Regions from separate parts of the Colwellia sp. MB3u-55 genome, predicted to be linked through region 1. Evidence: predicted binding sites of a transcription regulator. Region 1 holds the regulator's gene; the other holds the start of a gene.
What was found. Region 1 encodes FNR, which switches genes on or off when oxygen is low (the NO sensors DNR and NnrR bind a similar motif). Its sites were predicted from a motif close to TTGATCTAGATCAA; they were not measured.

Region 2: the regulator FNR is predicted to act here: its motif matches at 2,289-2,302, upstream of hemN (oxygen-independent coproporphyrinogen III oxidase).

What each region holds. Positions count from the first base shown of each region.
Region 1 covers NZ_JACGUS010000072.1:38,067-42,405, forward strand. Annotated here, with positions in the region: gene H4J66_RS03480 (glucosaminidase domain-containing protein) at 1-110, shown strand, start outside; gene ttcA (tRNA 2-thiocytidine(32) synthetase TtcA) at 219-1,181, opposite strand; gene uspE (universal stress protein UspE) at 1,293-2,219, opposite strand; gene fnr (fumarate/nitrate reduction transcriptional regulator Fnr) at 2,369-3,088, opposite strand; gene H4J66_RS03500 (sulfite exporter TauE/SafE family protein) at 3,127-3,804, opposite strand; gene ccoS (cbb3-type cytochrome oxidase assembly protein CcoS) at 3,810-4,022, opposite strand; gene H4J66_RS03510 (heavy metal translocating P-type ATPase) at 4,052-4,339, opposite strand, start outside.
Region 2 covers NZ_JACGUS010000114.1:170,032-174,370, forward strand. Annotated here, with positions in the region: gene H4J66_RS10775 (VOC family protein) at 1-386, shown strand, start outside; gene yihI (Der GTPase-activating protein YihI) at 1,173-1,760, shown strand; gene H4J66_RS10785 (DUF2489 domain-containing protein) at 1,770-2,261, shown strand; gene hemN (oxygen-independent coproporphyrinogen III oxidase) at 2,415-3,785, shown strand; gene H4J66_RS10795 (DUF1285 domain-containing protein) at 3,835-4,339, opposite strand, start outside.

The sequences.
Region 1 (4,339 bases):
GTTATTCTATTAGAGGCACTGATTATGTCTTAGAAATAACAGAAATGATCCGCCATAATAAAGTGTATTTTGATAAAATATTGTCAAAGCCAAAGCCTAAGGTTATTTAGGCGCGGCTTATTCTATTACGCATTAGATAATGATGGCGAGCGATAACATTAGTACCTTTTGACTGGTGTTGTTATCGCTTAGATACTTGCTGTTAATTCAGGTAGATATTACTTTATTTCTATAATATTCAGACTGTTACTTAGTGAAGTTTTGGCTATTGAATTCTCTTCAATATTGACGCTGTTTGTTAATTGAGCGGCAATAATAGGTTCATCATCAAAAGCGATATCGCCACCATTGATAATGCCTGAGTCAGCGTTAATCCCTTTAAAATCAAAAAGTTCACTGTCACACAAATGTGATGGAACCACATTGCGAATAGCAGTAAACATAGATTCAATTCGTCCCGGATGATTAACATTCCAGTCCTGTAGCATTTTCTTAATGTTTTGGCGTTGTAAATTAGGTTGAGAGCCACATAAATTACATGGAATAATTGGGAACGCTTTTAGTTGTGCATATTGGATGAGTTCTGCTTCTTTACAAAAAGCTAACGGTCGAATAACAACATGCTCACCATTATCAGAGACCAATTTTGCTGGCATCGATTTTAATTTACCGCCATAAAACATATTTAGCATTAGTGTTTCAACCATATCATCACGATGATGGCCTAGTGCAATTTTAGTTGCGCCTATTTCTGCAGCGACCTTGTACAAAATAGCTCTGCGTAAACGAGAGCATAAACTGCAGGTGGTTTTCCCCTCAGGTATTTTATCTTTAACAATGGAGTAGGTATCTTCTTGCGCAATTTTATATTCAACACCTAAAGCTTCTAAGTATTCGGGAAGGATATGTTCAGGAAAACCGGGTTGTTTTTGATCAAGATTAACGGCAACAATATCAAAATGAATAGGCGCTGATTCTTTTAACAACATTAAAATAGCCAGTAGGGCGTAACTGTCTTTACCACCTGATACGCACACCATTATTTTATCGCCATCTTCTATCATATTATATTGCGCGATAGCTTGGCCAACATGTCGTCTTAAGCGCTTCTCAAGTTTACTCAGCTGTATTTTTTGGCTGGGTGTTAAAGATGTTATTGGTGTCGCTGATTGAGCGCTCATAGTGTTCCCTAGAGATATTTAAAATAAAAAAGTATGAATTTTACGGCGCGTAGTATAGCAAAAAGCCAAGAAAACCCTCGGCTTTTTAATGGATATTTACATATTTCAATATTAAGCTAGTGGAGAGAGGTAACCATCAGGTTTTATCGCTAAAACATCACAGTTAAGGCGGTCAATGACATGCTCTGCAGTATTACCGATAAGTGCTGCTGAAATCCCTGTTCGACCTATAGTGCCTAACACGACTAATTCAGCATCAATGTGCTTAGAAATACTTTGAATAACATCTTCAGGTAAACCTTCTTTAACATGGGTATTTTTGAGTGGAATATTAAAGCTATTAGCATGGTCTTTCATCGCACTTTTGTGATGATTAAACATCGTGTCGTTATATTCAGAGGCGTTAAACTCTGGAATTTCAATGGCAATATTTACTGGTGTACCCGGATAAGAATTCACTAAGTGTACATTGGCTTTAATAAGTGAAGAAAACACTATTGATTCTTGGGTTAACTTATTATTGAGCGCTTTGTGCTCATCATCATCGCTACCAATATTGAGTGCGGTAAGTAAATTACCATTACTTGGCCAACTATGGTCTTTAACCAGTAATACTGGGCAGGGACATTTCCTTAAGATATGCCAATCTGTTGGTGTAAAAATCACCGACTTTAGCTTGTCATGTTGATGGGTGCCTTTGATGACAATATCGAAGTTTTCAGTCAGTACTTTTTTGATGATCTTTTCAAATGGACGATTATGCCAAATAATACAGGTATCTATGGTTATGTCTTCGTGATCAGTTTCTGCAATCTTTTCGTCTAACCATAGTTTACGATCATTAATAACCGATTGACGCATTGCTTCTCGCTCTTCACCAGAAAGCATGGTGGTCATTTCATAAGATAAATCATAAATAGTTAAAAATGCAGTAATCTGTCCGCCACTATGTCGTGCTAATTCAATCGCACGTTTCAACGCTTTTTGATTTTCAGTGGTTGGATCAATAACGGCTAATATTTTTTTATACTTATCCATAATATTTACTCCCTACTTATTAAATAATATTAATAATAGACCATAATTAATAGATATTATTTGCTTTAAATCATAATATTTCAATAAAAAAAATGCTTAACATCTTTAATGTTAAGCATTTATCTATAATTATTTAAAAAAGCGATAAACTACAGCGAAGCACACTCGTTAAGTTTAACCATATCAAGTATTGTAATGAGCTTTCCATCTACTGTGATTAATTCATTTTTTTGGAAACGATTTAACAACCTACTGATGGTTTCAACCGTTAAACCAATATAATTACCAATGTCACTGCGCGTCATCGTTAGGCGAAAATCTGTCAGTGACATACCGCGTGCATGATAGCGACTAGCTAAGGTTGAAATAAAAGTCGCTAAGCGTTGCTCAGCATTTTTGCGGTTAAGTAGCGTTAGCATTTCTTGATCGGCGCGGATCTCGGAACTCATCATGCGAAGAATTTGTTTTTTTAGCTTAGGCATCGTATTCGATAATGAATCTAAAGTATTGTAAGGTATCTCACAGACCATAGATGTTTCTAAGGCTTTTGCAAAACTAGGGTGCTCTGACTCAGCAATAGCATCAAAACCTAATAAATCACCCGCTAAATGAAAACCGGTAATTTGTTCTTCACCTTGTTCATTTACTGTAAATGTTTTGAATGTTCCAGAGCGAATAGCGTATAAAGCTTGCATTTTATCGCCATCTTGGAAAATTTGTTCGCCTTTATGGATAGGGCGTTTACGGTCAATAATACTGTCTAGTGTATCAAGTTCTTTATCATTTAAAGAGAAAGGTAAACACAGCTCGCTGATACTACAGTTTTGACAATGGATATGTTGAGATGTAGAACATGGCTTTTTATACATATTAACCTAAATGATTTATCCCTAATTTATCGATCATATTAAAACAATTGCTGATATGCAAACATTAAACTGTATATACCATATGTAATTATCATTAGCGCCATTATTTTCTTGAATTTCGTATTAGTTAACAACGACTTTATACCAAAAGAGCCAAGTGAAAGACTTAACAAGGCTGGTAAAGTACCTAAACCAAAACTGGTCATTATTAGAGCGCCACTAAGAGCACTTCCACTGGCTAAGGACCAAGTTAATGTTGAGTAGACTAAACCACAGGGTAACCATCCCCAAATTGCTCCTAATGCTAGCGCTTGTTTAGCATTATTAATGGGAATAAACTTTTTACTTAACGGAGATAGATAGCGCCAAAGGAACTTACCTATTTTTTCAACTTTTGATAACCACATTAACCATTGGCCTAAATACAAGCCTAATAAAATTAAAAATACAGCTGCAAATAACCGAAAAAAACCTAATGGAACGCCAATGTTTTTGATGGCAATAGAACTACTAAATCCAACTATTGCTCCAATTAAGCTATAAGAAAAAATTCGGCCAACATTATATGCACCGACCAGCTTAAATTTATCGCAGCCTTGTTGTTGCGGCGATATAGCAGATGTTAACATCGTTGTTATGCCACCACACATACCGATACAATGTCCCGAACCTAACAAGCCGATGATGAATGCTGATAAATAATCAATACTCAACATGGTTATTATTTACTACCCGTATCATTTTTAGCTGTATTTTCGCTATGGGTTTCAGTGGTCTTTTTTGTGGTAATATTTTCATCTTCATCAAACAAGATACTCATCCCTTGTTTCTCTAAATCATCAAACTGCTCAGTCTTTACTGCCCAGAAAAACAAATAAATAGCGATAGAGGTTAGTATTATCGCTATGGGGATCAAAATATAAATAATGCTCATGGTTTTTATGCTCTATTATAAGTTTTCGTTTACTTTTTCAATAAACGTAATGAGTTAGTGATAACCAATATCGAACTAGCAGACATACCTATAACCGCTATATAGGGGGTAATGTAGCCTGAAACAGCAAGCGGCAATACGATAGCATTATAACCGAATGCCCAAAAATAATTTTGCCAAATAATGCGACGAGTTTTGTTGGCAACCTGTCTTAATGTTGTTATCGACTTTAAACGATTATTGAGTAAGATAACATCTGCACCGCTTTTAGCTATATCTGTGCCACTACCCATAGCAATCGAGACATGGGCTGCGCC
Region 2 (4,339 bases), on a different contig from region 1:
CAGACCCTTATATGCACATATTTTTAGACGCGGGCATGGGTAATGTTTTAGCCTTTTTTGAAATTCCTAATTCTCCAACCATGGGCCGAGATGAAAACACACCAACATGGGTACAGCACATCGCATTAGAAGTTGAAGATGTTGATGCACTTGTCGCCGCAAAGGAAGAGTTACAAAGTAAAGGTGTTGATGTATTAGGCCCAGTTCATCATGGTGTATTCAAATCAATTTATTTCTTTGACCCGAGTGGTCATCGCTTAGAATTAGCAGCGAATACCGGTACGGTTGAACAAATGAAAGAATTAAAAAGGGTTGCACCTTTAATGATTGAAGAGTGGGCTGTTACTAAAGTTGCACCAAAACACGCGGCCTGGTTACACGAATAAAACTATTTTATCCCTCATTAATCATTAATCATTAATGCTCAAACGATATCCAATAAATAAAACTAAGCTATTATTTCTATTTAGCTTAGTTTATTGCGAACACGGTATAACCTAAAAATCACAACAAACTTCTCTCATAAACTAGACAAGATAGGACATTAGTACATAAAACGAAGGATTTCGTATATAAAGCGAGCGCAACAATGTACTCCATTTGTGATTATTAATGTAAGACACTAACCATAGAGAAAACATATTCTTACCATTCAATAACTTTTAATTAAATTAATAGACTTTAAAAACAACAAGTTAATCTTTTTTATCCCATGAATTGTAAATAAATGTATATTTATAACTTGCGACATTTATAAACTAAGGTAAAGTATTGCCTAGCTACTTTGTAGCCAAATAACAATATGGATTGAATTGCACGGAAAGCCTTAACCTTCTCTTATGAGTGGTTACTTTAAAAGAATACGGATGATTAAGTTAAGATTAGGATGATTGTTAATATTTAGGTCAATAGACCGATAAGGACAACCCAATAAAGTGTCAGGATGACCGATAAAAAAGAACCGAGTATTTAACGCAACATAAAAAATAATAATACGTTAAAGCTTATAAACGGAATTGCTAATAGGTTAGGATAACCAATTAAAGTTTGATGAAAACGATGACTTGTTCATCGTTTTTTTATGCCTGAAAATTAATCATGAAAAACACTATCGCTGTTTCCCACAATATAACGTAAAATAGAACCATTGAATTTAAAAACGAAATTATTTTATGTCTCGTACCAAAAAATCTAGAAAACAAGGCAATGGTCCTATCGGCGCAGTAAAAGATGATAAGAAAAAAGCCCTAGTTCCTGTTGATAGAAAACCAAAGAAGAAAACAGGAAAGCAAGCCGGCAACCGACAAAAAGAAGCTTTTGATGCAGGTAAAGAATCTCACTTACCTACAGAAAAGAAAGATCCGCGTATTGGTAGTAAAAAACTAATAGATCTTGGCGGACCGGTAACAGCGGCAGTGCAACCTTTTAAAGCCAAAAACAAAGTAAAAGCAGATAACTCTCCAATTGCTGCTATTCGTGTTGTTGAAGCTGATACCTCATTGCAACAAGAGCTATTCGCTATTGAAGAAGATAGCCGTTTGCAAAGTATCCTTGCCCAGCAAGATGAAGATATTTCGCTAAGTAACGAAGATGTTGATTATTTCAATGAAAAAATGGAACGTCATCAACAACTACGTGAGATACTCGGCATAGAAGATGAAGATGACGACGACGAATCACCTGAAACGACAAGCACAGCAAAATCTGGTGATGATCTTTGGGATAAATTTGACAACAGTGACCTGTCAAAATTCGAATAAGGCTTTATCATGTTTTCAACCCCTTGGATTTATGTAGTAGTTGGCGGAGTAATGATTATTGCAGCGCTTGTTTTTTATGCGGTGAAATTATTAAGCCAGCTAAAGGCACAAACGGCTAAAATAAAACAGGCAGAGCAAGATAAAAAAATTGCCTTAGCAAAACACGATTCTAAGATCCTTAGTAGTGTCGTGATTATTGCCCACGCAATGAAAGAAGAGCAGTGTGATATCGCTGAGGGTTGTTGGCGATTGAGTGTATTGCTCGACTCTTTAAAGTTGAGTAGTGGTTTGTCAGCAGAGTTTCCTGCAGTCTTTGAACTTTATGATAAAATTAAACATATGCCTATTCTTGATGCAAGAAAGAAACTTGCCAAAAATGAGCGTATGAAACTTGATTTTGAACGTATGAAAGCAGAGAGCGATTTATCCGCACAGATAAAAATTGACGTTACCTCTTTGCATCAATATGCCCAAGAACGTATGAGTGCCCTAGCAAGTTAATTTTTATACCAAGTTAATAACGCTTTATTGCGCTCGATCAATATCATTAATGTTTGCATTGTTAAACTGTTACTTAGCATATACCCGTTACCATTCAACCTATATTTTGATTGATAACGCGTATATAAGTAATGGCTAACTCGGTAACCAACCATGCAAGCAAATCAATTTTTTGACCCTAAATTACTGGCTAAATATAATACCAGTGGACCTAGATATACCTCTTATCCAACGGCATTAGAATTTCATGATGAATTTTATGCACAAGATTTCGTCCAAGCAGTGAAAGATTCACCCAACCGTGAATTGTCCTTGTATGTACATATTCCCTTTTGCCATAGCCTTTGCTACTACTGTGGCTGTAATAAAGTTATTGCCCGCCACCGTAACAAGGCCGATACCTACTTAGAGTTTTTGTCGGAAGAAATTAGTGCACGAGCTGAATTATTTACTGACTATACGGTTAAACAGCTCCATTGGGGTGGTGGAACACCCAGCTTTTTAACCCATATCCAAATCACAAAATTAGTCTCTTTATTAAAAGAAAAATTCACTTTTGCTGAACATGTAGAAATGAGTATAGAAATTGATCCGCGTGAAATTGAAATGAACCTTGCTGAACACCTCTTTGATTTAGGTTTTAATCGTCTAAGTATTGGCGTACAAGACATTGACAAAACAGTACAAGAAACAATTAATCGTGTGCAATCAACCGAATTTATTAGCGACTTTATTGCCCATGCAAAGGCAGTGGGCTTCAAATCAATTAATATCGACTTGATCTATGGTTTGCCTCACCAGACGATAGAAACCTTTACAAAAACGCTTAACAAAGCTCATGAGATGGATGTCGACCGTATTTCATTGTTTAGCTATGCACATATTCCAAATCGATTTGCTGCCCAACGTAAATTACGTGACGAATGGTTACCCAGCGTGCAAGAAAAATTTGCCTTAATGAAACTTGCCATCGAAAAACTTTGTGACTTTGGCTACGATTTCATTGGTATGGATCACTTTGCTAAACCTAATGACGAACTTGCTATTGCACAAAAAGAGGGTTCCCTGCACCGTAATTTCCAAGGTTATACCACTAAGGGTGGTTGTGACTTATTAGGATTAGGTGTTTCTTCTATTAGTAATATCGGTACTTCTTTCAGCCAAAATATTAAAGAATTGCAAGCCTATTATAAAGCGATAGATACTAGAAAAAACGCGCAAGTGAAAGGGGTTATTTTATCAACAGATGACGTGATCCGTGGCGAAGTTATTCGTGAATTAATGTGTAATTTATATATTGATAAACAACAGAACAGTAAAAAGTACGACATTGATTTTGACGAATATTTTGCTGAAGATTTACCACTACTGAAAACATTTATCAGTGATGGTTTACTTGAAAATACGGCTGATTTTATTAAAGTAAATCAGAAAGCACGCTTGTTGATTCGTAATATTTGTATGAGTTTTGATGCTTATATGAAACAGCACGTTAACCAACAGCGCTTCTCGCGGGTAATTTAAGCGAAACTCTCACCTTTATAAACAATAAGTAATTATAAAGGTGAGAAATTTAATCAATTTTTCCTAAACTAAACTTGTGGTTAGCACTTGAAAAAATTAATTCAATCCCTTTTTCTGTAACCACTTCTTGTGCTAAATCGGCCCATTGGTAATAAACATTGCGGTGAACTTTTGCCAATAAATTACGACGCACTAAAACATATAATTCGCCGTTAGCATTCATCGTTAACGGATGAGTTTCATCAAGCACGAATTCGTCATCTACATTGGTACTAACCGTCATTATTAATTTGTTATCATCTTGCCAAGCCCATTGCGTTAATACAAAAGGAGCGTCTTCAACAATAATCTTAACTTTTTCAGCGGGGGTCACTAAAAAGTACTCGTCGCAATCACCTATGACTTCTCTTAATAAAACCGAAGCAAAAAGTTTAACTAACGATAACCGTTTAAATATTGTGCCACCATAAAACCAGTCACCATTACCTTTAACCTGTAAATCAATTTCGCCACAATAGGGTGGATTCCATGATTCTATCGGCGGTAATTTTTTA